DNA from 4 places in the Actinomadura sp. NPDC049753 genome. Region 1 is predicted to be linked to each of the others. Evidence: riboswitches for the same ligand, from Rfam matches in the RefSeq annotation. Region 1 holds a riboswitch; each other region holds the start of a gene.
What was found. A riboswitch is a leader RNA that binds a small molecule or an ion and turns the genes downstream of it on or off. The one in region 1 is predicted to bind cyclic di-AMP.
Positions count from the first base shown of each region.

Region 2: another riboswitch for cyclic di-AMP. It lies ahead of AB0K37_RS06355 (CHAP domain-containing protein); the one in region 1 lies ahead of AB0K37_RS01095 (CHAP domain-containing protein).
Region 3: another riboswitch for cyclic di-AMP. It lies ahead of AB0K37_RS33595 (NlpC/P60 family protein); the one in region 1 lies ahead of AB0K37_RS01095 (CHAP domain-containing protein).
Region 4: another riboswitch for cyclic di-AMP. It lies ahead of AB0K37_RS24405 (CHAP domain-containing protein); the one in region 1 lies ahead of AB0K37_RS01095 (CHAP domain-containing protein).

Region 1 covers NZ_JBFARL010000002.1:81,148-88,646, forward strand. The annotation lists gene AB0K37_RS01090 (CDP-glycerol glycerophosphotransferase family protein) at 1-1,228, opposite strand, end outside; gene AB0K37_RS01095 (CHAP domain-containing protein) at 1,434-2,201, opposite strand; cyclic di-AMP (ydaO/yuaA leader) riboswitch at 2,213-2,366, opposite strand; gene AB0K37_RS01100 (SpoIIE family protein phosphatase) at 2,834-4,681, opposite strand; gene AB0K37_RS01105 (hypothetical protein) at 4,910-5,701, opposite strand; tRNA gene AB0K37_RS01110 (tRNA-Pro) at 5,879-5,952, shown strand; gene AB0K37_RS01115 (hypothetical protein) at 6,938-7,198, shown strand; gene AB0K37_RS01120 (NB-ARC domain-containing protein) at 7,215-7,499, opposite strand, start outside.
Region 2 covers NZ_JBFARL010000014.1:34,826-42,324, reverse strand. The annotation lists gene AB0K37_RS06370 (alpha/beta hydrolase) at 1-17, shown strand, start outside; gene AB0K37_RS06365 (TetR/AcrR family transcriptional regulator) at 68-667, opposite strand; gene AB0K37_RS06360 (DsbA family protein) at 781-1,419, shown strand; cyclic di-AMP (ydaO/yuaA leader) riboswitch at 1,812-1,960, shown strand; gene AB0K37_RS06355 (CHAP domain-containing protein) at 1,975-2,664, shown strand; gene AB0K37_RS06350 (hypothetical protein) at 2,854-3,579, shown strand; gene AB0K37_RS06345 (haloacid dehalogenase type II) at 3,760-4,494, shown strand; gene AB0K37_RS06340 (MarR family winged helix-turn-helix transcriptional regulator) at 4,591-5,079, opposite strand; gene AB0K37_RS06335 (bifunctional NAD(P)H-dependent oxidoreductase/GNAT family N-acetyltransferase) at 5,110-6,183, shown strand; gene AB0K37_RS06330 (Lrp/AsnC family transcriptional regulator) at 6,322-6,849, opposite strand; gene AB0K37_RS06325 (pyridoxal-phosphate dependent enzyme) at 6,949-7,499, shown strand, end outside.
Region 3 covers NZ_JBFARL010000194.1:3,067-10,565, forward strand. The annotation lists gene AB0K37_RS33580 (amidohydrolase family protein) at 1-1,286, shown strand, start outside; gene AB0K37_RS33585 (Mut7-C RNAse domain-containing protein) at 1,328-2,098, shown strand; gene AB0K37_RS33590 ((deoxy)nucleoside triphosphate pyrophosphohydrolase) at 2,127-2,513, shown strand; gene AB0K37_RS33595 (NlpC/P60 family protein) at 3,032-4,048, opposite strand; cyclic di-AMP (ydaO/yuaA leader) riboswitch at 4,056-4,187, opposite strand; gene typA (translational GTPase TypA) at 4,379-6,232, shown strand; gene AB0K37_RS33605 (FHA domain-containing protein) at 6,302-6,694, opposite strand; gene AB0K37_RS33610 (hypothetical protein) at 6,746-7,499, shown strand, end outside.
Region 4 covers NZ_JBFARL010000101.1:14,561-22,059, forward strand. The annotation lists gene AB0K37_RS24390 (Ig-like domain-containing protein) at 1-360, shown strand, start outside; gene AB0K37_RS24395 (M48 family metallopeptidase) at 368-1,774, opposite strand; gene AB0K37_RS24400 (hypothetical protein) at 1,771-3,036, opposite strand; gene AB0K37_RS24405 (CHAP domain-containing protein) at 3,076-3,909, opposite strand; cyclic di-AMP (ydaO/yuaA leader) riboswitch at 3,919-4,091, opposite strand; cyclic di-AMP (ydaO/yuaA leader) riboswitch at 4,216-4,414, opposite strand; gene AB0K37_RS24410 (NlpC/P60 family protein) at 4,910-5,857, opposite strand; gene AB0K37_RS24415 (NYN domain-containing protein) at 6,134-7,411, opposite strand.

The DNA.
Region 1 (7,499 bases):
GGTTCAGCACGTAGCCGGCCATGAGCACGCGGCCGCCGCGCGTCTCCAGCCGCGTCACGGTGTTCGCCGGGCGCAGCTCCCGGAGGGGCCGCACATGGAAGCCGAAGGACGTGACGTCCCGGACGCGGCGGCCGAGCGTGCCGCGCGGGCGCCCGGCGCCCCAGTAGACGCGCCCGTCCCGCTCCACCAGGCGGGCGCGCAGCTCGGGACGCTTCACGGGGTCGTACTCGGCGGCGGCGAGCGCGCCCGCGTGGTCGCCCTCGCGGATCAGGTGCGCGGCGATCGCGGGCAGCGGGTTGGCCTGCTCGAAGACCCGCGGGTCCAGCTCGGCCAGGTAGGCGGCGGCCAGGTCGAGGAAGCGCGCCTGGTGGGCGGGGTCGCGGTCGCGCAGGTCGCGCAGGTACAGCACCAGGTCGTGGTTGACGAACTTGACGTCCTTGGCCCGCTGCAGGTCGTAGGCGCCGCGCAGCGCGAAGAGCATGTCGATGCGGCGGTGGATCTCCAGCCGGTCGGCGAAGTTGGCCAGGTCGGCGCGCCGGTTGGAGATCGACGGCGCCCGCGTCCGCTCCTTGACCAGCCAGTTGTAGACGCGGTGCGGGATCAGGGCGGTCCGCCCCGCCTCCAGGTAGGCCTCGGCGGTGAACAGCAGGTCCTCGTAGTGCAGCCGCTCGACGAACCGCAGGCCGTGCTCCTCCAGGAAGCCGCGCCGGTAGGCCTTGTTGGTCGAGAGCGTGTCGTAGAGGAGATCGGGGTTCTCGCTGAGCGACCCGTAGACGGCGCTGTGCCGGTAGAGCCACGGGTACCAGGGGCGGATCCGCCCCTTGGCCCCCTCGGGCAGGTCGAGGAAGATTCGGTCGCAGAGCCCCGAGACCATGTCGGCGCCGGTGTCCTCGGCGGCGGCGAGGAGGTTGAGGCAGGCGTGCCGGTCCAGCAGGTCGTCGCTGTCGAGGAACATCACGTAGCGGCCGGTGGACTCCTCGATCCCGGTGTTGCGGGGGCGGCCGCAGCCGCCGGAGTTGGTCGGCAGGTGGACGGTCCGGACCCGCCCCGGATGGGCGGCGGCGAGCCGGTCGGCGGCCTCGCCCGTCCCGTCGGTGCTCGCGTCGTCGACGATCAACGTCTCGACGCCGCCCAGCGACTGCGCCAGCGTCGAGGCCACCGCCCGCGGAAGCCTCCGCGCGTCGTTGTAGGCGATCACCACCACGCTGACATCCGGGCGCACCGCCATGGGCATCCCCCTCCGCAGACTCCGGCGTGCTGGATTCCTTTCCAGGAACTCCGCACTGAGGTCCAAGAGGGATCAAAGGCTGTCAACGCTTAGCATTACCCGCCGTCACCGGAGGCTCTGGGCACAACACCCGGAACGCCAGAAGGCGCCCGGCCTGGAGGCCGGGCGCCTTCGCGAAGCGTGCGCCTTCTCGGGCCGCGTCGGATCAGCGTGCGTAGTCGGGGTAGCCGTAGCCGACGACCTGCGACTTCTCGCGGACCTTCTTCTGCACCGCGTTGTCGGTGTTGCCCTCGATGGTGGTGATGCTGCCGTCGCCGTTGTCCTTGACGACGATGCCGACGTGGTCGATGTCACCGATGCTGGCCTTGGACCCGTCCTGCCAGTCGAAGAACACCACGGCGCCCGGCTTGGCCTTGTGGCCCCAGCGGTCGGTCTGCTTGAACCAGCTGGCGTGCTGGACGGTGTAGGCGTCCCAGCCCATGTTCTTGACGCCGGTCTGGGCGCCGAGCCAGGAGACGAACATGTTGCACCACTGGGCGCCGTTGTACTCCTTGACCGAGAAGCCGCCGTCGCGCTTGGCGGTGGCCTTCGCCTGCGGAGTCGAGACGTACCACTTGTGGTACTTGGTCTGGCCGCCCTTGCCCTCGTGGACGCCGACCTGCTTCTCGGCCAGCTTGATCACTTCGGCGGGCTTGACCGCGTGCGGGGGGACCTTGAAGCCCTCGCGCCGCGCCTCGGCGACGGCCTTGTCGGCCTTCACCGTCTTGGCCTGGGAGGACTGGTGAGCGGCGGTGCCCTGCTGGGCGACCACCGCCGCCTGGGAGGAGGTGTCGGCGACCGCGCGGCCGCCGGCGAGGGGGTTGATAACCGAGAGCCCGACCGCGCCCGCCAGGACCGCGCCGACGGCGACGCCGACGGCCTTGTCCTCGGGGGTGAGGCGGTTGAGCGAAAGTCGATCAAAAAGACCGGACATGCAGGGAATCTCCTTGTCTTCCATGGCGCCTACCGGGTTAGCTGACGGATTCGGGCATGGAAGCAGCCCTACGGCGCGACTCTCGGGCGCGCCGATTCACCCCAGAAACGTGGGTCCCCGGCTCCGCTCCGGTCACCGACCGGACGGACTCGGCCTCGCACCGCGGGAGCGGTGCAGGTATACGGATGTCTCTCTGGCAGATCTTGATGAGGGGGCGCGCGTCGATTGGCGCGCATCGCGTGCGGATACCGCTCCGCGATCCTCGGCCGCGCATGGTGCGGCCGGTGGCAACGCATGGGACGCGCTGCGTGATTCGGGATCGAAGGTACCAACCTTCTCAAGAAAAGCAAACCAGGCATAAAGTAAAGTCTTGCCTGCTCAAAGCCCTCTCAAGAGACTCCCAACACCGGGGCTGCGCCGCCTCTTCCCGATCTTTGTCGAAGCGCGCCCAACCCCTTGCCCGCCGCCCTTACCGGGCCTTCGGGAAAAGGTAAAGAAGATCGAATAGGGGGCGTCCGGCGTTCTCCGTCCGGCCCGCCTGCCACCCGGGCGTCCCGCTGAGTGAGGCGCACGTCACACCAGGCGATCTTCGCTGGTCAGGCGTGCCATTCGTCACCGCGAGGCCCGGGCGGTCACTCCACGTAAAGGGCGAAGAGCGTGGTGTCGTCCGCCGCCCGGTCGTGCTCCATCCGCGCCAGCACCTCGTCCAGCACCCGGTCGGGACGCGTGGAGGAGTCGCGCAGGATGCGGGTCAGGCGGACGATCCGCTCGTCCAGGTCCGCGTCCCGGCGCTCCACCAGGCCGTCGGTGTAGAGGAAGAGCATGTCGCCCGGCTCGAGCCCGGTGGTGATCGTCGTGTACTCCCACCCGGGCATGGCGCCGAGCATCGGGTCGCGGACGACCTCCATCGGGGTCGCCCGCCCGTCCCGGACCAGGATCGGCGGCGGATGGCCCGCGCACGTCCACTCCAGGACGTGCCGGGACGGGTCGTAGTGGGCGACGATGGCGGTGCCCGTCGCCGGCGGGTCCATGCCGCCGATCAGCTCGTTCAGCCAGCCGACCAGCCGCCCCGGGCGCTCCCCCGTGCAGGCGAGGCCCAGCAGGCCGTTCCGGGCCCGTGCCATCGCCGCCGCCGCCGGCAGCCCATGCCCGGCCGCGTCCCCGATCGCGAACATCGCCCGCCCGTTCTGAAGGGCTTTGGTCGCGAACCAGTCGCCGCCGATGCGAGCCGTGCTCTCCGCCGCCATGCTGCGGATCGAGGTGCACAGGCCCGGCAGCTGCTCGATCTCGTCCTCGTCCGGAAGGATGGCCCGCCGCAGGGTCACCGCCACGCGCCGCTCCTGTGCCGTCCGCGCCTGCTGGCGCAGCATCTGCCGCCGGGTCTCGGCCAGCGCGCGCTCCACCCCGCGCCGCCGGGTGATGTCCTGCGAGACGATGTTGATCGAGACGGGCAGCCCGGACTCGCCGAGCACGGGCTCGGCGAACACCCACAGATGGCGGGGCGCCCCGTCGATGCCGATCACGCGGTGCTCCGCCTCGACCGGTTCGCGCCGCGAGAACATGGTCTGGACGGCCTCCTCGACCAGCGGCAGGTCGTCGTCGGCCACGACCTTCGGCAGGTCGTGCGGCATCGGCGGCACCTCGTCGGGAGACAGGCCGTAGTTGGCCAGCATCTGCGGCGTCCAGTCCGCCTCCCCGGTGGCGAGGTCCCACTCCCCGAACCCGATCAGGGCGAGCCGCTCGACCCGCTCCAGCCGCCGCGCGATGCGGTCCTCGGCCAGGTGGTACCGCCACGTCACGCAGACACCGGTGGGAACCCGCACGCACCGCACACTCATCCGCGACGAGCGGGACAGGCCCCGCTGAGCCGTCGAGTACTGGATCGAGGAACGTTCCAAGGGCGTCCCGGACTCCAGCACCCCGACATAGTCGTCGAACAGGCCGCTGAGCACCGCCCCCGGGTCCGTCCGCAGCAGCCGCAGTCCGGTCAGCTCCTCCCGGCCCCGCCCGAACATGTCCTTGGCGACGCCGTTGAGCTCCGCGAACAGGAAGTCGACCACGGCGCCGTCCGGCCCCCGCACCGGGACCAGGTGGGCCGCCGAGTCGAGCGCCCCCTCCAGCACCGCCGTCGCCGCCGGATCGTCGGACACCCTCGCGAGGACCTCCGCGTCCCCCGCGGCGTCCTCGGCCGTCACCCGGCGCAGCACGTCCTCGGCCTCCGACAGGACCGCCTGGCGCTCCGCGGGCACCTCCTCGGCGCGCGGCGCCCTGCGCCCCGCCAGCACGGCCCCCACGGGCCCGCCGCCCCCGTCCTTGACGAGCAGCGACGCCGCCTCGGCCATCTCGATGTCCAGATCGCGCGCGAGCCAGATCAGGTGCTGCAGGGCCTCGCCCGGCGGGACGCCGAGACGCCGGGCCAGCACGACCCGCGCCTCCGCCATCACGGCCCGGTCGCGCGCCGCGCCCCGGAGGTCTTCCACGTCCGCACCGTGCACCCCGGGCTGCGTGCCTTCCGCTTCCGCCAACCCCGTCCCCCGTTCGGCGTCACTGCCCCTGGGAGAAAAAAGCTACATACGTCAGCGAGGGACTATTCGCCCATGTCCCTGCAAAGAGGCTAGATCTTTGCCCGGGTTTTCCGTTCACGCCCGAAGCCGACCGCTTCCGGTGACCGTCTCAAAACGGACCCCTTCCCAACCATGTGACCCACGTCACACCCGCGCCACCTGCCGCGTCAGCGAGGTGATCCGCGCCGCCGCCGTCCCGAACGGCGTCCCCGCCGGATGCAGCGTCAGCACCACCACGATCTTGTCTCCCACGACCCCCGTCGTGTGCAGCACGGGCCGCCCCAGCCCCAGGTCGGGCCGCCACGCCGCCGGCCGCACATGACACGGCTCCGACGGCGTCTCCCCGAACCCCGACCACCCCTGCTTGACGGCCCACGGCCGCTTCACCGCCCGCGGAATCCCGAACGTCTGGTCGAACCCGTCCGTCCCGCAGGGCGTCGACGCCCGCAACTGCCGGAGCACGAACTCCCGCTGCCCCTCCGGCGCCCGTTCCAGCAGATACCGGTACATCCGAACCACGTCCCGCGCACTGAGCGCCGTGTACCCCCAGAACCCGGGCTTCTCCGCGGGCGGCGGCGCGGTGTCCTCCAGCCCCAGCTTCCGCACCATCCGCTCGATGATCTGCTTCCGCCCGCCCCGCCGCCAGAACTCCGTGGCGGCCCCGTCGTCACTCGACCGCAGCATCGGCACCAGCAACCGCCGATCGGCCGCCGACACCTCATGCCGGTCCATGTAGTCCAGCGCGATGAGGATCTTCACCACCGAGGCCGACCGGAACGTCCGCCGCGTCGCCCGCGCGACCACCACCCGCCCAGCGGCCCGGTCGAACACCTCGTACGAGGCCCGCACCCCGACCGGCACCCGCACCACCGGCGCCCTGGACGGCGCCTCCGGAACCCGCGGCACGGCCCTCTTCGGCTCAGGACTCCCGCTCACCGTCCGAGCCCCTCCACCGTCCCCGCACCCGCACACCAGCCCCAGGCCCAAGACCCCGGCCAGCAACGCCCGCAAACCCACCATCAGGCCTGCCTACCAGAGATCCGCGCCCCCGTATCTCGGTACGCACGACCCCGCAGACTGCGCTACAGTAATCACGCCCGCTCAAACGGGCACCGGGACGTAGCGCAGTTTGGCAGCGCACTTGACTGGGGGTCAAGGGGTCGTGGGTTCAAATCCCGCCGTCCCGACAGAGTTTATACAGGTCAGAGGGCTAAAGCGGAGTCGCTTCGTGGCTCCCCCGATGTCGGTGGGGAGCCACAGGGGGAGCCAAGGCTCGTAGGCCCGGGCCCAGAAAGCGGCTTTCGTCACAGTGGATAGATCGCGCTAGCCGGAAATGCCCGCCGAGCACATGACACCGGTCAACAAGTCCTCGCTGTGGGCTCAGGTGAACATCCACAGAGCCTGGCGCACCACAGCGACGCGGGACCGCCACACATGCCTTACCGGTTCACCACGCACCCGGTTGACGCCTGGATCAACGCCTCCACACGGCACCGTCACGGGACGCGCTCGACAACGCATTGATGGAGTCGCCGATCGGCTTGTACAAGACCGAGCTGATCAAACCGCGTGGGCCGTCAAAGAACCTGACCGGAAGCCGAACCCGTAAGGCGCATCCATCCCGTACCGCGCGCCAGACATCCCCGCACTCTGCCACGAACCGCCCACTCGGGGGCTGGCTACGACGCACTGGTCAACCGCCGCCCAGCGGGCCACCGAGTACCCGGCGCCGTGGTGCCGCCGACCCGGTCTTCCTCCGCCACAGCGACGTGTGAACGGGCACCGGGCTGAGCGTGTGCCTGGACCGGGCGCTCGCGCCGGTCGCCGACGACCACGGGCAGGACGTCGCGTTGCACATGGCACGGCGGCTGATGATTTACCTGAAACGGCCCGGTGGGCATAGCTGGTTCAACGTTTCGCTCGATCCGGTCTCCACAGTCATGGGACAAGCTGGAGTCCGCAACCGCGCCAGCGACGGCGTTCTCCGCCCGCGCCCTCGCCGCGCCCAGTCTGGCGTGGTCGCTGCCGGCCATCTTCTTCTTGTACGGAGACTAGTTCGGCTGGTGGAACGCAGTCGCGCTGGGGCTCGTGGGGGCGGCGGTCATCGTGCTCTGGCGATCCAGATCCGGAGCGCCGGTGTCGCGACGACGGCGCGGCGAGCCATGGCCACCGATGATCCTCATCGACACGGCCTCGCCGACGCCGCCGTTCGAGCAACTCCGGGCCCAGCTGGCCCGGCAATTCCCGGACCGCTCGCTCGCCGTCGGCACGAGGCTGCCGCCGATCCGCCGGTTCGCAGCCGACCTCGGCCTCGCCGTGAACTCGAGCGTCGCCTACGACGGATCGGCGATTCCCAGCCTGCGCGCCAACGCCGGAAGGCCAGATCGGGCCGCTCCACGGACTGCGCTCCAGCCTGCCCGGGATCCGGTCTGACCGGCGCCAAGGGTCGTCAGTCGCTCGACTCCTGGTCATTGTCCAAACGGCTGGCGTCCCGCACACCTTCGAGCCGCAGAATGGTGACCTTCGGGCCGTCTCCGGCGACCAAGATCTCGTCGGACGTGCCAGCGCGGAACCTGCAGTCGCGGATCGGCCTGTCGCTGGACCACCGGCACATCTCGTGCCCGCTGTCGGCGTCCCAGACTACGATCACGCCGTCGCGGCCGACGGTGAGTGCGCGGGTGCCGTCGGGGCTGAAGGTAGACGCGGTCACCTGGTCGGTGTGACGGAGGATGAC
Region 2 (7,499 bases), on a different contig from region 1:
CCGCGCACAAACCGTGAGCGCCTGCGCAGGCGGCATGTGCGAGGGCGGCCGGAACTAATGGGGCCTGCTACTGAGCGGGTGTGCCGGCCGATGGGGCGAGGCCGGTCATTGCGAGGTCGACGATGGCGCTGATGTGCTCGGCGTCGGCCATGCGGGGGGTGAGCAGCCGCCGGTAGTAGGCGGCGCCGTAGAGCAGTTCGGTGACGAGGACCGGGTCGGCGTCGGAACGGACCTGGCCTTTGCGCTGCGCTGCCCGGATGCGTTCGGCGGCGGCGCCCGCCAGGTGACCGATGAAGTTGTCCCACAAGGCCTGGTGGAGGTCCGGGTCGTGTTGGGCTTCGCCGATCAGTGCGCGGTAGTGCGGGAAGACGTGCGGGTCGCCGAGGATGCGAGAGGCCGCCGCCATCTGTGCCTTGATATCTGCGACGAAGTCCCCGGTGTCGGGGAAGGTCGCGTCCATCTTCCATGTGGACAGGAGGCCGTCCAGCAGCACGGCGGCCTTGGACGGCCACCAGCGGTAGATCGTGTTCTTTCCGACGCCGGCGCGGGCGGCGATGCCCTCGATGCTGACCTTGCGGTACCCGACCTCCTCGCAGAGGTCCATGGCGGCCTTGATGACGGCGTTGGCGGCCTCTTCACTTCGGCGCTCAGGACGTCTGGGTGACATGAGGACAGCATAGCCTTCAGGCGGCACGGAACGTTCCGTATTGACGAGGGGAACGGCGGCGGGCATGCTGAGGCGGCACGGAACGATCCGTGCCGCCATTGAAGGACGAACCCATGAAAGTTGAGTTCACCCACGACATCGCCTGCGTCTGGTCGGCGCTCGGCTACGTCCGCTTCCAGCGGGCCGCCGAGGAGCACCGTGCGGGTGGCGGCGAACTGGAGGTCGTCTTCAGGCCGTACCGGACCGCGGTCTCGCCAGAGGAACCGCCGCCGAGCCGTGGACATCTCCATCTCGTGCCCGCCGCGCGGGTCGAGCAGGTTGCGCGGGCGGCGGCGGCCGACGGCCTGGCGGTGAACCTTGACCGGATCGTGCCCGCCCCCACCGCCGACGCCCACCGGCTCATCGCGCTGGCGGCCGCGCACGGCGCCGCCGAGGACATGACCGCCCGCCTGTACCGCGCCTACTTCAGTGACGGTCTGGACCTCGGCGACGCGAACGTGCTGCGGGGCTTGGCGTCCGCGGCCGGCGTCAGGTGGGACGGCGGGAAAGACGGCGAGCGGCCCCGCGCGGAACCGGCGCGATCCGCTCGCGCGTCCGACCCGCGAGTGCCGGTCTTCCGGTTTCCGGACGGGACGGTCCTCGTCGGAGCCGTGTCGCTCGCCACGCTGAGGAGTGAGTTGATGAGGGCCGACTCGCCGCGCCGACGCTCCAGCAGGAACGCTCACCCGAGTTCTGCTCCGGCGCGACTATGAGGTGGAAGAGTTCCGTGATCTGCCTCCGCGCTCGGCGGTCGGCGCTCGGTCAGCTCAGATCCGTACCTTCAAGGCGACTGGCCATGTAATACACACGAATTAAAGGCAACGGGGGAGCGCTCGGGTGTGATCGTCTTCCTCTGGGGGGAGGGGCGGACAAAAAATCTTGGTTCGGTTTGACTGGACCGCAGCCCCTACGTTGAGGGAGTTTTGGGGAGGCTTTACAGGTCAGCAGGGTCTTTGGGGTGTGCTTGACGAAATATGGGCCCGCTTGAACCTGTTGTGGGTGTGTGACCGACGGGGAAGCCCGTCCGGAGCGCCCGACCAGATCATGAAGGGCGCGTCGAGTCCCTGATCATCAGGACGGCCGATCAAGGCACGTCCGCCGCCGAGTCCGCAGAGCGCCGATCACGGCCAGCGGAGCCGGGGACCCACCGAAACACCGGGGTGAATCCGCACTCCCGCCATGCGCGGGGCCGCGGTAGGGCTACTTCCATGCCCGAACCCGACAGCTAACCCGGTAGGCGGACTGGAAGACCTCAGGAGAACCTTCGCATGACCGCTCGTACCTTCGACCTGACCAAGCGCATGGGCACCCGCGTCGCCGCCGGAGCCGTCCTCTCCCTGGCGAGCGCGTTCGGCCTCGCCTCCCTGGCCCCGTCCGCCCAGGCGGACACCAAGCCCGCGAACACCGTGCAGGTCGCCGCCGCGCCCCAGGCCGGCACCAACGGCGCCAAGACCGCAGGCCAGAGCGCCAACGCCGGCGCCTCCGCGCAGGACGTCATCAAGCTCGCCCGCACGCAGGTCGGCACCCACGAGGACGCCTCGGGCAACAGCAAGTTCAACGACTGGTACGTCGGCTCGCCCCTGGGCGAGCAGAACGCCCACCGCATCGGTTCCAAGAGCGCCTCGGTCTACAAGGGCCAGTCTTGGTGCGACATGTTCGTGTCCTGGCTGGGCCAGCACACCGGCACCAAGGGCATGGGCGCCGACGCCTACACCGTCAGCCACGCCAAGTGGTTCAAGAAGACCGGCCGCTTCGGCCAGACCCCGAAGCCCGGCGCCGTGGTCTTCTTCGCCTGGAACGGCGGCGGCATCAAGGGTGTCGAGCACGTCGGAATCGTCGTCAAGGACAACCACGACGGCACCATCAACACCATCGAGGGCAACACCGGTGACGCGGTGAAGAAGAAGGTCCGCGACACGTCCACCGTCGCCGGCTACGGCTACCCCCAGTACCGGTAAGCCGGGGCCGCTCAGCGGCCCCTCGCCCCGCACCGTCCAGTGGTGCTTCCCCCCTTCTCCCTCCCCCGCGCAATCACACCCACGTCGCGAGCACGCCCACGTGCCGTGCGCCGGATCCGTCATGCCCGAACGGCGGGCCTTACGCCGAAGGCGTGACCCGGCGCCCGGACCACCGAGCAAAGGATGAACATGCAGCAGCGAGTCCTCGACAAGGCCCTCATCGGTACCGCCCTCGCGGGCATGCTGGTCGCGGGCGTGGCGGCCGGGACCGCCCATGAGGCCGCGGCGGACGAGCCGACGGCGCACAAGGTCACCGCGCAGCAGGTCACCGGGCAGAAGGCCATGGGGCAGCAGGTCACCGGGCACAAGGCCACGGGGCGGCAGGTCACCGGCCATCAGGTCACCGGGCAGCAGGTGATCGAGCAGCAGGTGGCCGGGAAGAAGGTCACCGGGAAGAAGGTCACCGGGAAGCGCGACGCGAAGGTCCCCCGCCACACCGCCGGCAAGGTCGCTCCGAAGCGCCACGCCGTCCTGGCGGGCAGCACCACCGCGTCCTACTTCTGGGACGACGGCTCGGGCGTGAACGGCGACACGGGCGCCCCGGCGGGCGGCAAGCCGATGCAGAAGGGCCTGTTCGCCAGCCCGAGCTGGCCTCTGCACACCAAGGTGAAGGTCACCTACAAGGGGCGCAGCGTCACCGGCTTCGTCGGGGACCGCGGGCCGGGCGAGCCGTCGCACCGCGGCGTGATGCTCGACCTCGACACCTACACCTTCCGCCACCTGGTCGACGGCAAGAAGCCGAAGAGCAAGTACAACACGGGTACCTCGGCGGGCCACCTGAAGGGCGTCAAGTACGAGATCCTGTCCTGGGGCCACGGCGCCGGCAAGAAGGGCGCCCCGAAGCCCCTCGGCTGATCAGTCCGTCCAGGTGACCCCCTCCTAGCCTCACCACAGACCCCGCTCCCGTCCTCGGGCGAGAGCGGGGTCTGTCACGTCCGGGGGAGATGTGAGGCGCTGCTAAAACCGGCCGCCCAGGACGGCATGTTAGGACTGGGGTAGGGCACCATCCGGGCGCTCTTGGGCGAGGGAGTACCAATGGGCTTCGACGTTAGGGCGATCCGGGTAGTGGCCTGCGACATCTTCGGGACGACCGTCGACTGGCGGACAGGGGTCGCCGGCCAGGTGGCAGTGATCGCTGCGGAGCGCGGTGTCGCGTTGGAGAGCGAGGCCTTCGCCGACGATTGGCGCGAGCGGTACCTCCCGTCCATGCAGCGGGTCAGCAGCGGGGAACGGGAGTGGGCGTACCTCGACACGCTGCACCGGGAGTCGCTCGACGAGCTGCTGGAGCTGCACGGCGTTGCGGACGCCTTCGACGAGACCGCGCGGCGGCGGCTCGTCCGGGCCTGGCATCGCCTGCCCGCGTGGGACGACTCGGTGGACGGCCTGGCACGGCTGCGGGAGAGGTATGTGGTGGCGGCGCTGTCCAACGGCGGGTTCGCCCTGCTGACGCACCTGATCAAGGGGGCGGGGCTGCCGTTCGACTGCGTCCTGTCAGCGGAGCTCGCCCGCACGTACAAGCCCGAGCCGGAGGCGTACCTGACAGCAGTGCGGCTGCTGGACGTGGAACCGGCGGAGGTGCTGATGGTCGCCGCGCACAAGTGGGACATCGACGGCGCCAGGGGAGCCGGGCTCGCCGCCGCCTTCCTGGAGCGTCCACTGGAGAAGGGGCCCTCTCTCACCGCCGACCGGGCGGACGACGTGGAAAGCGACCTGGTCGTGCGCGGGTTCGGTGAGCTCGCCGATCTACTGGAGGCCGGTCCGCGGACCTAGGGAGGGACGGTGAGAGCGACCGTCCAACCAGGGGGCAGCCGCACCGACCGCGACCCTCACGTGATCAGCAGTGCTCGCACCGCCGCCGAGGCGACGTCAGGACCTAGGTGGTCGGTGCGCCTCGTCTGGGGCCTCCACCTTCCCGGCGATGTGTTCCAGGGCGGTGAGGTCTTCCGGTGCCAGGCGGTCGATGAAGTGGTGGCGCACTGATTCCAGGTGGGCGGGGGCGGCGTCCGTCAGGGTGTCCAGGCCGTGTTCGGTGAGGACCAGGAGGCAGCCCCTTCCGTCGGCCGGGTCGGGTGCGCGGCGGATGAGGCCGCGCGCCTCCATGCGGGTGGCGTGCCGGGAGAGCCGGCTGCGCGACCAGCCCATCTTCGCGGCCTGCTCATGCAGGGTGCCGGCGTGGTCCGGCCGTTCCGACAGCGTGCTGAGCACCTCGTAGTCGGGCTCGGAGAGGCCGACCTGGGAGAGGTCGCGGGCGGTGCCGGTCTGGACGGCGATCACCATGCGGCGGAAGGCCCGCCACGCCCGTTCCTCGTCCGGGGTCAGCCAGCGCACGGGCTCGTCCGACGGTCTCTTTGACATGTAAACAACCTATCGCCTAAGTTCATTTACATGTCAACGAAACAGGTGCGCCTCCTCGTTCTGGTGTGCAGCACCCGCCCCGGCGCCCTCGGCCCCGCGGTGGGGGCATGGCTGACCGAGACGATCACGCCCCGCGCCGCCGAACTCGGCGCCGAGCTGGTGCCGCTGGCCCTCTCCGACCTCGACCTCCCGTTCCTCGACGAGGAGGACCATCCGTCGTCGGGCGCGTATCGCAACGAGCACACGCGCAGGTGGAGCGCGATCGTGGACGCCGCGGACGGCCTCATCGTCGTGACGCCGGAGTACAACTACGGGATGCCGGCGTCCCTGAAGAACGCGCTGGACTACCTCTCCCGCGAGTGGGCGTGGAAACCGGTCGGTTTCGTCAGCTACGGCAACACCTCGGCGGGCACGAGGGCCGTGCAGCACGCCAAGCAAGTGGTGACCACGCTGCGCCTGGTACCGCTGGGATCCACGGTCGCGCTCCGCATCGCCGACGCCGTGCACGACGGGGAGGTGCGGCCCGCCGCCGCTGCCGGGGAGGCCGCGATCGATCTCCTGGAGGAACTGGTCCGGGTCGCGCACGCGCTCCGGCCGATGCGAGAGCGAGAGCGGCCCGCATCGGCGGCCGGGCCCGAACCGGGGTCCTACCTGCGGCGGTTGACGCCGGACGATGCCCCCGAGGTGACCGTCCTGCAGCGGTGCTGCTGGGTGGACGAGGCCCTCGCCAACGACCCCCTGACCGTCCCGGCGCTGCACGAGTCCGTGGAGCAGGTTCGTGACTGGCTCGCGTCCTGGGACGCGATCGGGCTGTGGCGGGACGGCCGGCTCCTCGGCATGGTGCGGACCCGCCGCGAGGACGCCGAGTGGCACGTGGGAAGGCTCGGCGTCGTTCCCGACCTGCGGGGGCGCGGCCTGGGGCGCTGGCTGCTCCATGAGGCGGAGGCCGCCGCCGACCAGGCCTGCCGCAGCATCGTGCTGTCCACGGGGGCAGGCAGCCGGAACAACATCGCGCTCTACCGGAGCGAGGGATACCAGCCGGCCCCCATCCCCGGCGAGGACGGCACCATCCGCCTCACCAAGATGCGCCTCGGCACTGGTTGATCGGCCCGTGCCGCACTCCTGGCGCAGGGGGAGTGCGGCACGATGAAATGCGGCGGCATCTTCCCCAGGCTGCGCTCACCCACCCCGTCGCACCGCTGTGTGGTTCACCCCGCCGTAGCCGGTGACGGTGACGCACTGTCACTCGTCAGGTCTTCCCCTGGCCGGTGGCCGCCCGTCCTGCGATCGAGCGGGAAGTGGGAGAGCCAGGCCGGACTTGATGGTGTCGAAGACGACCAGGGTCTCGTAGCGCTGGATGTTGTCGTCCGCCTTCAACAGGCGGTCACCGAGCCGACTGCAGTCGCGCATGCTCCGCGCGGCCAGCACGACCACGTAGTCCCACGGCCCCGCGACGCGGTAGCACTGCTGGACCTGGGGCTCTGAGCGCATCCGTTCGGCGAAGGCCCGGTGGTGCTCGAACGATTCCCGGACCAGGGTCACCAGGACCGTGGCCAGGACGGTGGGACCGAAGCGGTGCGGATCGAGGACGGCGACCTGCCTGGCGATGAGCCCGTGCTCGCGGTAGCGGGCGATCCGCCGCTGGACGGCGCTCGGTGAGAGCCCGACCTGTTCCCCGAGGTCGTGCAGGGTGCGCCCGGCGTCGTGCTGGAGGAGGTCCAGCAGCAGGGCGTCGATCTCGTCCAGGCGAGGTGGCGGCGATTCGGGCACGCAAGATTATTGCGCCGTGGCGCGAGAATTCTCAATCGCGTCGATCGGGAGCTCGGTTAGCGTCGGCCGGGTCGGAAGCCTCGGCGGAAGGTGGCGCGCATGGACCTGGACGTGGCGCGGATCGAGCAGGCCCTACGGGTGATCGATCCGGTGTTCCTCGACACCCCGCAGTACCTGGACGAGCAGCTGTGCCGGGCGCTGGGCGGCCGCGCGGTGACGGTGAAACTGGAGACGGCCAACCCGGTGCGCAGCTTCAAGGGCCGGGGCGCCGATCTGATGCTGAGCACGCTCGCCCCCGGCACGCCGGTGGTGTGCGCCAGCTCGGGCAACTTCGGGCAGGCCGTCGCCTACGCCGGACGAGCACGCGGGATGCCGGTCGAGGTGTTCGTGCCCGAGACCGTCAATCCCGGCAAGCGCGAGCGGATGGAGACGTTCGGCGCCCGCGTCATCGCGGCGGGACCGGACGGCTCGTCGGCGCGAGAGGCCGCGGCCGCCCACGCCGAGCGCCATCCCGACCGCGTCCACCTGCAGGACGGCGTCCAGGCGGCCATCGCCGAAGGCGCCGGCACGATCGGAGCCGAGCTGACCCGCGGCGCGCCGGCCGGGGCGTGCTTCGACGCCGTCGTGCTCCCGGTCGGCGACGGCGCACT
Region 3 (7,499 bases), on a different contig from region 1:
TGGCAAATTCTCTGCTGCTCACGAACGGCCTCGTCATCGACACCGCACCCGAACCGACCGTGCTGGGAACCGCCGACGTGCTCGTCGAGGACGGCCGCATCGCCGCGGTCGGCCCGGACCTGGCCGCGCCGGACGGCGCCGAGACCATGGACGCGACCGGCCGCATCGTCATGCCGGGCTTCGTCGACACCCACCGGCACACCTGGCAGGCCGGGATCCGCGCGGCCCTGCCGGACGGCACGCTCCACGCCTACCTGCAGCGCGTCCTCGGCGAACTGGCGCCCCGGTACCGGCCGGGCGACGTGTTCGCCGGGACGCTCGCCGGCTCCCTGGAGTGCCTCGACTCCGGGATCACGACGCTGGTCGACTGGTCGCACATCCAGCTCAGCGAAGGCCACACCGAGGCGAACATCGCGGCGCTGCGGGCGTCCGGCATCAGGGCGGTGTTCGGGTACTGCTACGGCGGCGACGGCGGCCTCGACGCGCTCGCCGCCGAGACCGGCCGCGTCCACCGCGAGCACTTCGGGTCCGGCGGCCCGGTCACGATGGCGATGGCGGCGCTCGGCCCCGAGATCGCGGGCGACGAGCGCGCCCTCGCCGAGTGGCGGACGGCCCGCGACCTCGGGCTGCCGGTCACCGCGCACCTGGGCGGCCACGGCCCCGAGAGCGCCGCGCGCGGCCTGGCGTTCCTCGACGCCCACGGGCTGATGGGCCACCCGGCCATGTACGTGCACGCCAACTTCTACACCGACGAGGAGCTGAAGCGGATCGCCGGAAGCGGCGGGACGGTGTCCGCCGCCCCCGCCATCGAGGCGGCGCTGGACATCGGCGCCCCGCCCACCGGACGCGCCCGCGCCGCGGGCGTCCCGACCGGGCTCGGCGCCGACACGGTCGTCTCCGGTCCCGGCGACATGTTCAGCATCATGCGCGCCGCCTACGTCCTCGAACGGGGGCGCCCGGACGGCGCCGGCCTCGGCTTCACCACCGCAGACGCCCTGCGGACGGCCACGATCGAGGGCGCCGAGGTCGCGGGGCTCGCGGACGTCACCGGATCGCTGACCCCCGGCAAGCAGGCCGACCTGCTCGTCCTGCGCACCGACACCTTCGGCCTCGCGGCGGCGCACGACCCCGTCGCGGCCGTGGTCCTGTCGGCGGACACGCGCAACGTCGACACCGTCCTGGTCGGCGGACGCGTGGTCAAGCGCGGGGGAGTGCTGGTCGGCTACGACGTCCCCGCCCTCCTGGCGTCCCTGGCCGACTCCGCCGCGCACGTGACCGCTGCCTGAACCCGGGAGAATCGTCGGCCGCGCGTGGCATGCTGATCGGCGTGGAGTCCGAGATAACGATCCGCGTCGCCGACGAGCTGCTGATGTTCCTGCCCGCCACCCGGCGGGAGTCCCCGGCGCGGGTCCCCTGCGACGGGACCTCGACGCTGGGGCACCTCGTGGAGTCGCTGGGCGTCCCCCTGCCCGAGGCGGGCCCGATGACCGCCGACGGCGAGCCCGCCGGCCCCGCCACCCGCCCCGGAGCCGGGGCCGAGGTCCGCGTGGCCGCGGTCCCGCGCCCCCAGCCCGTGCCGCTGGACCCGGGCCAGGTCGCCCCGCGCTTCCTCCTGGACGTGCACCTCGGCACGCTGGCCCGGCGCATGCGCCTGCTCGGCCTCGACACCGCCTACCACAACGACATGGACGACCCGGCGCTCGTCGTCCAGGCCAACGAGGAGCGCCGCGTCCTGCTCACGCAGGACCGCGGCCTCCTGCGCCGCCGCGCGCTGTGGTTCGGCGCCTACGTCCGCGGCTCGCGCCCCGACGACCAGCTCCGCGACCTGCTCGACCGCTTCGCGCCCGTCCTGCGCCCGTGGACGCGCTGCACCGCCTGCAACGGCGAGCTCGTCCCGGTCGACAAGCAGGAGATCGAGCGCGAGCTGCGGGCGGGCACGCGCCGCAGCTACGACGTGTACGGCCGCTGCGCGGTCTGCGGGCAGGTCTACTGGCGCGGGGCGCACGGCGACCACCTGGAGGAGATCGTCCGCGACGCGACGCGGCTGGTCGACTCCCTCAGGCGGAACGGAACCGGACGGACCGGCGCCGCGGTCTGATCACGAACACGGAGAGGAGCTGGTCGCGATCGATCTCGTGGTGGTGGGGGCGGCGATCCTCGCGGAGGGGCGGCTGCTGGCCGCCCAGCGCGCCGAGCCGCCGCACATGGCGGGCGGCTGGGAGCTTCCCGGCGGCAAGGTCGACCCCGGAGAGTCGGACGAGGACGCCCTGGTGCGCGAGTGCCACGAGGAACTCGCCGTGAAAGTCCGCCTGGGCCGCCGAGTGGGCGGCGACTGGCGCCTCAGCGAACGCGCCGTCCTCCGCGTCTGGACGGCCGAGCTAGCGGAAGGCGAGCCGCAAGCCCTGGAGCACCTGGAACTCCGCTGGCTGGCACCCTCAGAGCTCCACGACGTCGACTGGCTCCCCGGCGACCGCCCGGTAGTAGACCTCCTGGCCACCGAAGGCCTCACCTAGCCAACCCGGGCTCGGGCCACCGTCCCCAGCGACCAGCTCGGAGCGAAGCGCAGAGCGTGCCGACCTCCGACGATCGCCCGCACTGCCCCCGACGGAGGCCCTCAGAAAGCGACGGTGGACCGCCGGAGTGTCCACGCACTCGCGGGCCCCTGCGCAGCACCTACTGCCGCGCCGCCCAAGCCCGCCCGCACGCCCGCAGCAACGACGTGGGAAGCGCCTCTAGCCGACGGCAGAAGCCCTCCACTGCGACAACCTCAGCCATCACAGCAACCCCGCAACGTCCTGAGGGCACGAGGAGGAAGCACGTCGATACGACGACAGAACCGTCCAGTGCGACAACCTCAGCCCCCGCCGCAACCCCGCCGCGACCTCAAGGTTGCGATCGCGTCCGAAGGCAGGTTCGAGCTTGCGAGAACCTGATCGCGCAGCGAGCCGCCAGGCGAGACGGAGCGATGCCAGCGATCGCCCCGCTTTTTTCGACGATGGAGGGCCGCCAGGCCCGAAGGAGGAGAAAGAAGCTAAGAAATACGGTTCGCGCCTGCGAAGTCGGAGCGGTCGGAGAGCTTGGAGATCTTGACCACGTCGCCGGTCTGGGGGGCGTGGAGGTACTTGCCGTCACTCAGGTAGATGCCCATGTGGTGCAGGTTGCTGCCGAAGTACACCAGGTCGCCGGAGCGGAGGGCGCCGCGGGAGACCTTCGTTCCCATGGCGAACAGGTCGCCGGTGTAGTGCGGGAGGCCGGGCTTGCCGACCTGGGCGTAGGCCCAGACGACGAGGCCTGAGCAGTCGAAGCTGCTCGGTCCGGCGGCGGCCCACACGTACGGGGAGCCGAGCTTGGTGAGCGCCTTGCGGGCCATCTTGGCGGGCAGGTCGGAGCCCTTCACGGTGGCGCTGAGGCCGGTGCGCGGGTCGCTCGCGTGGGTGGTGGTCAGCTTGTCGAGGCGCTTCATCACCTCGGAGACCTTGGCCTTGGCGGCCTCGCGCGCCTGCTTGGCGTCGTCCCAGGCCTTCTTGACCTGGGCGGTCTTCGCCTTGGCGGTGCGCTCCGCGGCGTCGGCCTGGTCGATCTGCTTCTTCAGGGCGAGGACGGCGGTGGCCTGGCTCTGCGCCAGGTAGGCGCGGTCGGACAGCCCCTCGGCGGAGGCGCCGGAGCCGAAGAGGACGTCGGGGCCGCCGGCCATGTAGTTCGCGGCGGCCAGGCTGCCGAGCTTCTGGCGGGCGGGCTCGGCGAGGGCGCGCAGCCGCTCGGCCTCCCGGGTGGCGTCCCGCTCGGCCTTGCGGGCCTTGTTGAACTCGACGCGGGCCTTGTTGAACTTCTCCGTGAGGATCTCGGCCTCTTCGTTGAGCGCGTCGAGGCTCTTGCGCAGGCCCTTCTCCGTCGTCGGCGTGGGGCTCGGCGCCGAGGGCGCGGAGGCTGGCCGGAACGGCTGGGCGGCGTGGGCGAGGTCCGGCGCGGTGGCGCCGAGGCCGATCAGGAGCAGGGTGGCGGTGGCGGTGGGCAGAACGCGACGCCGCCGGGGGGAATCCGGAGCCAAGCCGGTGTTCTCCTCTCCTCGTACGCCTACCGGGTTAGCTGACGGGTTCGGGCCAGGAGTCGCCCTACGACGAGCGTCGATTCACCCCGAGGGTGGTGGGTCCCCGGTTCTCCCGCGGGAGATTCGGCGTTCCGGCCGCAGTCCCCTGGGGGCGGGACTCCGGACGACCGGATCTCGGGCAGATTACAAAGGATGCGCAAAGTTGGCCAATCGAGGTCCGTGTGAGCGGTGGGGCGAACGACTCGGAGTGGGTGGTACGCACGGCCAAGTAGAATGGGTACGGCCGCACGTCTGCGGCGACTCCCGAACTCTCACGCAAGGCGAACCCGCATGCCCATCTCCACGCGCGACGACCTCCGTAACGTCGCGATCGTCGCCCACGTCGACCATGGCAAGACGACGCTGGTCGACGCCATGCTCTGGCAGTCCGGGGCCTTCCGCGAGAACCAGGACGTCGACGACCGCGTGCTCGACTCCAACGACCTGGAGCGCGAGAAGGGGATCACGATCCTCGCGAAGAACACCGCGGTCCTGCACAACGGTCTGACGATCAACATCATCGACACCCCGGGGCACGCCGACTTCGGCGGCGAGGTCGAGCGCGGCCTGTCCATGGTGGACGGCGTCGTCCTGCTGGTCGACGCCAGCGAGGGCCCGCTCCCGCAGACCCGCTTCGTGCTGCGCAAGGCGCTCGCCGCGCGGCTGCCGGTGATCCTGGTCGTGAACAAGACCGACCGCCCCGACGCGCGCATCGACGAGGTCGTGGACGAGACCTACGAGCTGTTCATGGACCTCGACGCCGACGAGGAGCAGATCGACTTCCCGATCGTGTACGCGTCCGGCCGCGCCGGGCGGGCCTCGCTCGACAAGCCCGCCGACGGCGCCATGCCCGGCAGCGACGACCTGGAGCCGCTGTTCAAGGTCATCACCGAGACGATCCCCGCGCCGTCCTACGACCCCGACGCGCCGCTCCAGGCGCACGTGACGAACCTGGACGCGTCCAGCTACCTCGGCCGGATCGCGCTGTGCCGGGTGCACGCCGGCACGATCAAGAAGGGCCAGCAGGTCGCCTGGTGCCGGCATGACGGCAGCGTCGACCGGGTGAAGATCACCGAGCTGATGATGACGGAGGCGCTCACCCGCAAGCCCGCGGACGAGGCCGGGCCCGGCGACATCATCGCCATCGCCGGCATCCCCGACATCATGATCGGCGACACCATCGCCGACCCGGACGACCCGCGCCCGCTGCCGCTGATCACGGTGGACGAGCCCGCGATCTCCATGACGATCGGCACCAACACCGGGCCGATGGCGGGCCGCGAGAAGGGCACCAAGGTCACCGCCCGGATGGTCAAGGACCGGCTCGACCGCGAGCTCGTCGGCAACGTGTCGATCCGGGTGCTGCCGACCGAGCGCCCCGACGCCTGGGAGGTGCAGGGCCGCGGAGAGCTGGCCCTGGCGATCCTGGTCGAGAACATGCGCCGCGAGGGTTACGAGCTGACCGTCGGCAAGCCGCAGGTCGTCACGCGTGAGATCGACGGCAAGAAGCACGAGCCGGTCGAGCGGCTCACCGTCGACATCCCCGAGGAGCACCTCGGCGCCGTCACGCAGCTGATGGCGGTCCGCAAGGGCCGCATGGAGCACATGACCAACCACGGGACGGGCTGGATCCGGATGGAGTTCCTCGTCCCGGCCCGCGGCCTGATCGGGTTCCGCACCGAGTTCATGACCGAGACGCGCGGCACCGGCATGGCGCACCACGTCTTCGAGGACTACGAGCCCTGGTTCGGCGAGCTGCGCACCCGTCCGTCCGGCTCGCTCGTGGCCGACCGGGCCGGCGCCGCCACCGCCTACGCGATCACGAACCTCCAGGAGCGCGGGACGTTCTTCGTCGGCCCGACCACCGAGGTGTACGAGGGCATGATCGTCGGGGAGAACTCCCGCGCCGACGACATGGACGTCAACATCACCAAGGAGAAGAAGCTCACGAACATGCGGTCGTCCACCGGCGACGAGCTGGAGCGGCTCACCCCGCCCCGCGTCCTGTCGCTGGAGGAGGCCCTGGAGTTCTGCCGCGAGGACGAGTGCGTCGAGGTCACCCCGACCGCCGTCCGCATCCGCAAGGTGGTGCTGGACGCCAAGGAGCGCGAGCGCACGCGGGCCCGCACCAAGCGCGCCGGCTGAGCACCGAAGCCGAAAGGGGCGGCCCCGCGGTTCCGAGAACCGCGGGGCCGCCCCTTTCGTACGTGCCGCTCAGCTCAGCTGGACGGTGCCCGTGACGTCGGCGGCCAGGCGGAGCTGGTCGCCGTCGCGGAGCGGGGCGTCCACGCCGCGGGGGAGCCGCTCGCCGTTGACGAACGTCCCGTTGGTGGAGCCTTCGTCGCGCACCCAGGCCGTCCCGGACGGGTCGAGCCACACCGTCGAGTGGCGCCGCGACACGTTGTCGTACTGCGTGAACGTGGCCGCCACCGGCGACTGGCCCGCGTCCCGGCCGAGCACCAGGTGCTGGCCGACCGAGACCTTGAGCTCGCCCGTGGGGAACTGGACGCGCAGGACGGGCGTGCCCTTCTGCGGCAGCGGGCGCAGGCACGAGTCGCACTGCGCGGCGCCCGGGTTGGTCAGCACCGCCTCGCAGTACGGGCACATGAACGCCGTGCTGTCGGGTGCGGACGCCCGCTGCTGGCCCTGGTTGTGCTCGTGCGGCAGCAGCGTCGCCTCGCGGCCGTGCGGCAGTTGCGGCGACTGGCCTCCGTGCTGCGGCTGACCCCCGTGCGGAGGCTGGCCTCCGTGCTGAGGCTGCCCGTACTGGGGCTGCCCGTGCTGAGGCTGCCCGTGCTGAGGCTGCCCGTACTGGTGATCGGCCGGACCGGGCTGCGGTGCGCCGTACTGGTCCTGCGGTGCGCCGTACTGGTCCTGTGGGGCGCCGTACTGCTGCTGCGGCTGGTACTGGTCCTGCGGCTGCGGCGCGCCCCACTGGTCCTGGGGCTGCTGCGGCGCGCCCCACGGGTCAGCGGGGGGCTGCTGCTGTTGCGGCTGCCCGTACTGCTGCTGGCCGTGCTGGGGCTGGCCCTGCTGCGGCTGCCCGTACTGGGGCTGCCCCTGCTGGCCCTGACCGTGCTGCCCCTGACCGTGCTGGTCATGGGACTGCTGGGGCATGGGCGGACCCCATGCGTCCGGCTGCTGCTGCTGCGGCTGTGGCGCGCCCCATTGGTCCTGGGGCTGCTGCGGCGCGCCCCACGGGTCAGCGGGGGGCTGCTGCTGTTGCGGCTGCCCGTACTGCTGCTGGCCGTGCTGGGGCTGGCCGTACTGCGGCTGCCCGTGCTGGGGCTGGCCGTGCTGGCCCTGCCCGTGCTGAGGCTGCCCGTACTGGTGGTCGGCCGGGCCAGGCTGCGGGGCGCCGTACTGCTGGCCCCCCTGCTGCGGCCCCGGCGGCGGGGGTATCCGCTGCGGT
Region 4 (7,499 bases), on a different contig from region 1:
GTCTACAAGTCGGTGCGGATCTCCGACAGCGGCGAGTACGTCCACAGCGCGCCGTGGTCGGTGGGCTCCCAGGGCAGCGAGAACGTCAGCCACGGCTGCATCAACGTCAGCCCGTCCAACGCCAAATGGTTCTACAACCTCGCCCAGCGCGGCGACCCCATCACGGTGACCGGCAGCGACCGGGAACTGGAGGCGGAGAACGGCTGGGGGTACTGGCAGGTGAAGTGGCAGGACTGGGTGAAGGGCAGCGCGCTGAAGCGGTCGGTCACGACGGCCGCCCACGTGGACGCGGCGACCCTGTCGGCGCAGCGGGGCGCCCGGCCCAAGGCGCCCGAGAAGCAGCGGGCCGAGGGCAACTGAGCCGCGGCTAGCGGAGCGGCGGGGGGACCTGGACGCTGTGCAGGCGCGCCCAGTCGCGGGCCATGGCGATCCGGTCGGGGGCCGACGGGTGCGTGAGCCACAGCAGGTACTCCGCGGTGTCGGGGTCCAGGTCGGAGATGTTGCGGACGGACAGCGCGTGCTGCATCGACACGAAGGTCGACGGGTCGCGGGTGAGGTCCAGCGCGTGCGCGTCGGCGCGGGCCTCGATGCGGCGGCTCACGAGGTTCTGGACGGGGGCGGCGAGCGTCGTCCCGGCCGCCACCAGCGCGAGGAGGAGCGCGATGGACCTCGGGTCGGCCGCCGCACCGCCGCGGCGCGCGTCCGGTCCGGTCCCGCCGGCGCCGGGCCCGCCGGGATCGAGCCCGGCGCGCCGCAGCAGGCGCGGGGACGTCATCAGCAGGTACAGCAGGCACATGGCCCCCGCCACGCCGAGCGCGCCGACGAGCGTGCCCCACAGCACGTCGTCGCGCTTGGCGTGGCCGAGCTCGTGCCCGACGATGGACTCGACCTGGGCGGGCGGCGACTTCAGCAGCGTGTCGTAGAGGACGATGCGGCGCGTGGAGCCGAACCCGGACACGTAGGCGTTCAGCGAGGTCGTCCGGCGGGAGGCGTCCGCGACGAGGACGTCCTCGACGGGCACGCCGTCCCGCCGGGCCATCGCCAGCAGGTCGCTGCGCAGCTGCCCGCTCGGCAGCGAATGGAACCGGTTGAACACCGGCTCCACGGCGAGCGGGTAGACGAACGAGGCGAAGACGACGAGGACGAACCCGCCCGCGGCGGCGCCGGTCCACCAGTGGCGCGGGAAGCGGCGGGTGAGGGCGTAGAGGAGCAGCAGGGCGATCGTGTAGATGACCCACGTGACGGCGAGGGACTTCGCCTGGTCGACGAGCCATGCGGGCCAGTTCTGCGTGGACAGCCCGTACCGGCGCAGCACGGACTCGCTCCAGACGCGGAACGGGAGCCCGGCGACGCGCAGGAGCGTGGTCAGAGCCATGGTCGCGACGATGATGCGCAGCGGCCGGCGGCGTGTCCTCGCGGTGGCCCAGCCGATGAAGCGGGCGCCCAGCGGCGTGAGGCCCAGCACCAGGATCAGGGCGAGGCCGACGAGGAGTCCCGTGTAGGCGGGCGGGTTGACGGCCGAGTCGAACGCCCGGGAACGGGCGATCTCGGCGGGGGTGAAGTCCAGCGCGGGATCGGGTTCCACCCGCCCGCCGGGGACGTGCCCGGGCAGCGGGTTCCACGGCGTGGTCTTCGCGAGCACGGTCGCGACCCCGGCGAAGAGCACGGCGGCGGTGACGGCGGCGGCGATCCGGGGCCGGCGCGCGGGGGCGGCGCCGGGCGTTCCGGCGGCGCCGTCCCCGGCGCGGTCCTCGTCGGTCTCCGCCTCGCTCATGCGAGCTCCTCCTTCACGTAGTCGCGCCACAGTTCGGTGAAGCGCTCCCGCGTCAGGCCGAGCACGTCGCGCAGCGCCGCGGCCTCCGGGGCACGCCCGGCGGCCCGGTAGAGCCGCACCAGCGCCGCTTCACCGTACCGGTCGGCGACCATCCGGCAGGCGAGCCAGGCCTCCTGGTAGGCCTGGGAGAGGCGGGGGGAGCCGCCGGCGAACGCGTCGGCGGAGGGCAGCGCGGAGGGCGCGCGCCCGGCGGAGACCTCGCGGCGCAGCTCGCCCGCCGCCGACCGGGTGCTGATCTTGACGCGCCGGTAGCCGACGTAGTCCGCGAAGCCCTCGATCAGCCACAGCGGGGTGCGCCCGTCGCGGGCGCCGCCGGTGGCGACGTGGGTCAGCTCGTGGGCGAGGACCACGTCGCGGCCCAGCTCGTTGAGGCGGCCGAAGGTGCCGGGGGAGACGATGACGCGGTCCTCGCCGCGGCCGCCCCCGGCGGCCGGGGCGACGGCGGCGAGCGCGGCGATCTGGCCGAGGCTCTGCCCGGGGCCGGCGAGCGCGGAGGCGACGGTCGCGTCGGCGGGGACGAGCGCGACGACCCGCCGCGCCCACCCCGTGCCGACCACGGACGTCACGGCCGGGACGGCCGCGTCCAGCCGCCGGGCGATGCCGTCGAGGCCGGCGCCGTCGCCGATGACCAGGCTCGTGCGGCCCCTGACCACCGTCTGGGGGCCGCAGTCCCAGATGTCGGTGTCGTCGGCGAGGCCGCGGGACGTCCCGTCGCCGACGATCGTCCACGCCCCGCCCCGCGGGGCCAGCGTGAGGTAGCGGGTGCGGGCCACGTCGCTCCGGTCGAAGCCGCGCAGCCTGTAGCGCGCCTCGACGCGGACGACGGCGGTCTCGCCGTCCACGGCCTCGGTGCCGACGACGCGCTCCCGCCAGCCTTCCAGGGGAAGCTTCCGGAGGTTCCCGTACATGCGTGACTGGGTGTCCTGGAAGGCGGCGGGGGCGTTGCCCACCGTGGCGAGGAACGCCATGCGGTCGCCTTCGCGGACGGCGTCGGCGCGATTGGCGAGGACGGCGGCGGCCATGGAGGGGCTGAACGTCCCGGCGGACGGGGAGCCGGGCGCGCCGGCGTCCGCCGCCCCGCCGCCGGAGCGCGAGCCGGCCAGGCCGGCCCCTCCGGCGAGGAGGACGGCGAACCCGCCCGCGCCGAGGGCGAGAACCCGGCGCCGCGTCACGGGGGCTTCCTGCCCGGGGCCTTCCTCCATGGGCGCGATCCTATGCAGGGCGCGGGGCGGGGGGTGCCGTCACGACCGGTAGTCCGGGTAGCCGTAGCCGACGACGACGTCTGTGGAACGTTCCTTTATCCGGACGGCGTTGTCGGTGTTGCCCTCGACGGTCTCGATCGTGCCGTCGTCGACCTTCTTGACCACCATGCCGACGTGCTCGATGTCGTCGACGGACTCGCCGCCGTCCCACGCGAAGAAGACGATCGCGCCGGGCTTCGGCTCGGTGCCCCAGCGGCCGTGCTCCTGGAACCAGCGGGCGTGGGCGACCGTCCAGGCGTCGCTGCCGACCTGGTCGCTGAAGCCGATCTGCTCGCCCACCCAGGAGACGAACATGTCGCACCAGTTCGCGTCGCCGTAGCCGCTGAGGGAGCCGCCGTCGCGCGCGAGGGTCTCCTGTGCGCGGGACGTGGCCATGTACCACTCCTGGAACTTGGTCTCGCCGCCGCCGTCCTCCTCGACGCCCACCTGCGAGCGGGCGAGCTCGATGGCCTGCGCGGCGGTGGGGCGCGGCTTCGCGGCGGTCTTCGCGGCGGCCTTTCCGGAGGTCTTCGCCTTCGGCTGCTCGGGCCGGTCCTTCTTCGCCGGGGCCTTCGAACCGGCGGTCCCTGACTCGTGCTCGGACGTGCGCCCGGACGGGCCGCCGTGCGCCGTCAGGCCGGGGGCCAGGTCGGCCGCGGCGGCGGACCTCGCCGGGGTGGAACCGAACGGCAGGACCGACGCCTGCGCGGTGGCGGCGGCGGTGCCGAGCACGGCGGCGCCGACGATCACGCCGCCGGTCGTCCGCCAAGTGAGGGACAGGGGGTTCGGCTTGCGATGCCTGCCGGGGGTCTTCTTGCAGTGCGCGCGTGGCACGGGGGGATCTCCTCGACTTCCATGCCGCCTACCGGGTTAGCTGACGGGTTCGGGCGTGGAAGCCGCCCTACGGCCCGCGAAGGCAGGCCGATTCACCCCGAAAAGGACGCAGTGGGTCCCCGGTTCCACGGCGGCCGCGCATGCGGGGGCACGGCGGTCCGCGGATTCGGCGGTGACGTGCCCGGGGGGCGGGCACGCCGGTTCTGATGGGGAATCTCGGCGGGCGCGTGAGCGCCCGCCGAGTGAAAGGGGGGTGGGGGCGCGGCCGCGTGGCGGCCACGCCCCAGGTAACGCTGCGGGATTCACTCCTTCTCTTCCAGACGCCTACCGGGTTAGCTGACGGGTTCGGGCGTGGAAGTGGCCCTACGGCGGCTCTCACCGGACTGCCGGGAGAGACGCGCCGATTCACCCCGGGTGCCGGAATGCCCGTCCGGAGAGGTTCTCCGGACTCCGGCGCAGATGGGTCCCCGGTTCCGCGCTGAGGCGGATTCGGCGCTGCCGCTGCGATCCTGGGGGCGAGATGGGGCCCGGCGCGGGACCTGTCTCCCGCGTGCGAACGAGCGGCGCCTTGTGTTGTGGCGGACGGCGGCCCGTCTCCGGGGACCGTCCGGGGCCTGCCCCGTGTAGGTCACCGCGGCTGCGCGCTCAGCGCCATGCACGCTGCGGCGTGCGCACGGTGGGACGGGGTCGGCCGGGTCTGCGTCGAGACCGTGCGGCGCCTTCGGGCGCCGCGGGACGGCACGTGGGGCGTGCCGCCTTGGGGGAGCGGCGCGTGGCTCGCGCCGCCGTCACGCGGGTGCTGGATGCGCCGCGTGGGGCCGGGGCGCCGGGTGGGCGCCGCGGGTCCACGGCGTCTGGAGGGCGCCGTGAGTGGTGCAAAGGTACCAAAACCCCAAAAGAAGGCAAACCCCCCCAAAATCAACAACGGACCAGGTCAAGCCTGGTCCGTTGTCGATGGAGGCCCGATGCCGCCCGTGGGGCGGGGGTTCTGGGCGGTGCGTCAGGGACGTCCGGCGCCGTAGTAGTTGCTCAGGTAGTAGCCGGAGGTGATGTCGCTGATCTTGACGACGTCGCCGGTGTGCGGGGCGTGGATCATCTTGCCGCCGCCCACGTAGAGGCCGACGTGGCCGAGGTTGCTGAAGAACACCAGGTCGCCCGGCTGCAGGTTGCTCTTGGCCACCCGCTTGGTCGCGGCGTACTGGGAGTTGGTGGTGCGGGTGATGCCGACGCCCGCGGCGGCCCAGGACTTCATGGTCAGGCCGGAGCAGTCGTAGGAGCTCGGGCCCTCGGCGCCGTAGGAGTAGGGCTTGCCGAGCTGGGCGTAGGCGAAGTCGAGCGCCGCGCGGGCCGGGCCGCTGGCCGGGCCGTTGTAGGTGCCGCCGGTGGGGCCGCCGCCGCCCGGGCGGGAGGGCGTGCTGCCGCCGCCGAGCCGACGCACGAGCGCCTTCTGCTTCTGCACCTGCTTGTCGAGGTCCTGCTTCTGCTTCTTCAGCTCGTCCTGCTTCGACTTCACCTCGTCGTAAGCGGCCTTCGCCTGGGACTGCTCGCGGCGGAGCCGCTGGGCGGTCGCGAGGAACTGGGTGAGCTGGGAGCTGCGCTCGTGCGACAGGTGCGAGAAGACGGCGGCCTGGTCGAGGATCGACTGCGGGTCGTTGCTGCCGACGAAGCCGGTGACGTCGGTCGAGTCACCGTTCTTGTAGGCGGTGGCCGCCATCTGCGCGATCTTGGAGCGCTGCTCCTCGAAGCTGGCCTGCTCCTGCTTGCTCGCCTTGGTCGCGGCGTCGAACTTCTTCTTGGCGACCTTGAGCTTCTCGCGGTTCTGGTTGAACTGCTCGACCTTCTGGTCCATCTTCTCGTTGAGCTTGTCGAGCGTCTTCTGGGCCTGCGCCCGGGTCGGCTTGGGCTCGGCGTGCGCCACCACCGGGGAGCAGGTCAGGGAGACCGCCACGGTCAGTCCGGCGACGGCCGCCAGGCGACGGGAGACGCCTGTGCCCGCAGAGCCCGCCCTGCGGCCAGGCCGCTGCGCCGGTGCCCCGATGTGATCATTGGCCACGGTCGGTTTCGCCCCTCTCGTCCACGACGTCAGCGGACGACATTAGCGACGGGCAACAGCCGTCACAACCGATTCATCACTCTTTGATTGACATCTCTCGATATCATCCACTTTTAGTGACGTCATGATCACATACCGCGAGGACTGCCTTATCGGAGCCTTATGGGCGTCTTAGGAGCGGCCCAGCCTGCGCAGTAGCAGGGAGGACGGGCAGGGGCGCGCATTGGCGCGCCGCGCGGCGTCGGCGACCTCCCGGTCGGACGACACCACGACCACCGAGCGGCCCGGCGGCTCGGCCCGCACGAGCTCGCCGATCAGCTCGTCCGCCGTCTGGCCCGGGTGGCTGAACCGCACCCGCACCCCGCGCGGCGCCGCGATGGCGACCGGCGCGTCCAGCTCCGCCCCGTCGAACACGCACGTCACCTCGGCGCGCGTCTGCGCGGCGAGCCCGCCGAGCCCCGACAGCAGCCGGCTGCGCTGGTCGGCCAGCGGCAGTTCCCCGTACCCGGTCTTGGTGACGTTGTAGCCGTCCACCACCAGGTGCACCTGCGGAAGCGTCAGCAGCCGGTCCAGTAGCTGCGGGTCGCTGTCGGACAGGGCCCGGCCGGGCAGCGAGCGGTGCGCCAGCCGGTCCGGCTCCAACCCGCCGACCGCGTCGGCGGGACGGCCGATGGTGGAGGGCAGGGCCAGCTCCCGGCGGACGCCCTGCGCCGCGTCCACCAGCGCGTCCAGCAGCATCCGCAGGCGCACGTCGTCGACGTTGCGCCCCTCCCGCGCGGCCCGCTTGGCGGTCTCCGCCGCCTCCTCCGCCCGCGCGGCCCGGGCGCGCAGCCTGCGCAGCTCCTTCTCCGACGCGGCGGTCGACTCGCGCGCGGCGGCGAGCTCGCGGTCGGCCTCCTCCGCGACCGCGTGGGCGCGCTCCTCCGCGGCCCGGAACCGGGTGCGCGCGTCGTGCAGCTTGCGGCGCAGCTCCGCGACCTCGGCCTTGGTCTCGCGCAGCTCGGCGCGCAGCTTGGCCAGCTCGGCGCCGCGGGCGTCGCGGGTCGCGGCGAGCTCGGCCTTCAGCGCGGCGACGCGGCGCTCGGCCTCCTGCTCCTCGGACGCGCTCGCCGAACGCGCCAGCTCCTCGCGCGCGGACTCCACCAGCCCGGTCCAGCCCGCCGGGCGCAGCAGGTAGGCCAGCACCGCGACGCGCACCGGGTCGGCCGCGGGCGGGACGTTCCCGCCCTCGACCGCCTCCACCAGGTCGGCCTGCGCCTCCCGGAGCGGAGCGGCGACCCGGCTCCGGAACTCCCCGTCCTTCTCCAGCACCGCCGCGATGTGCTGGCCCGCGAGCCTGGCGCGCTTGCGGCGCTCGAACCGCGCGAACCGGCGCAGCGGCACGGGGATCTCGTCGGAGGGCAGGGACCCGATCAGGTCGGCGGCGGCCTCCACCACGCCCTGCCGCACCGCCTCGGGCAGCGGGCGGGCCGCCTTCTCCGCGGGCTCCCCGTCGCCGGGGGTCGCTTCGGGACCGCTGTCGATGATCCCGCTCCTT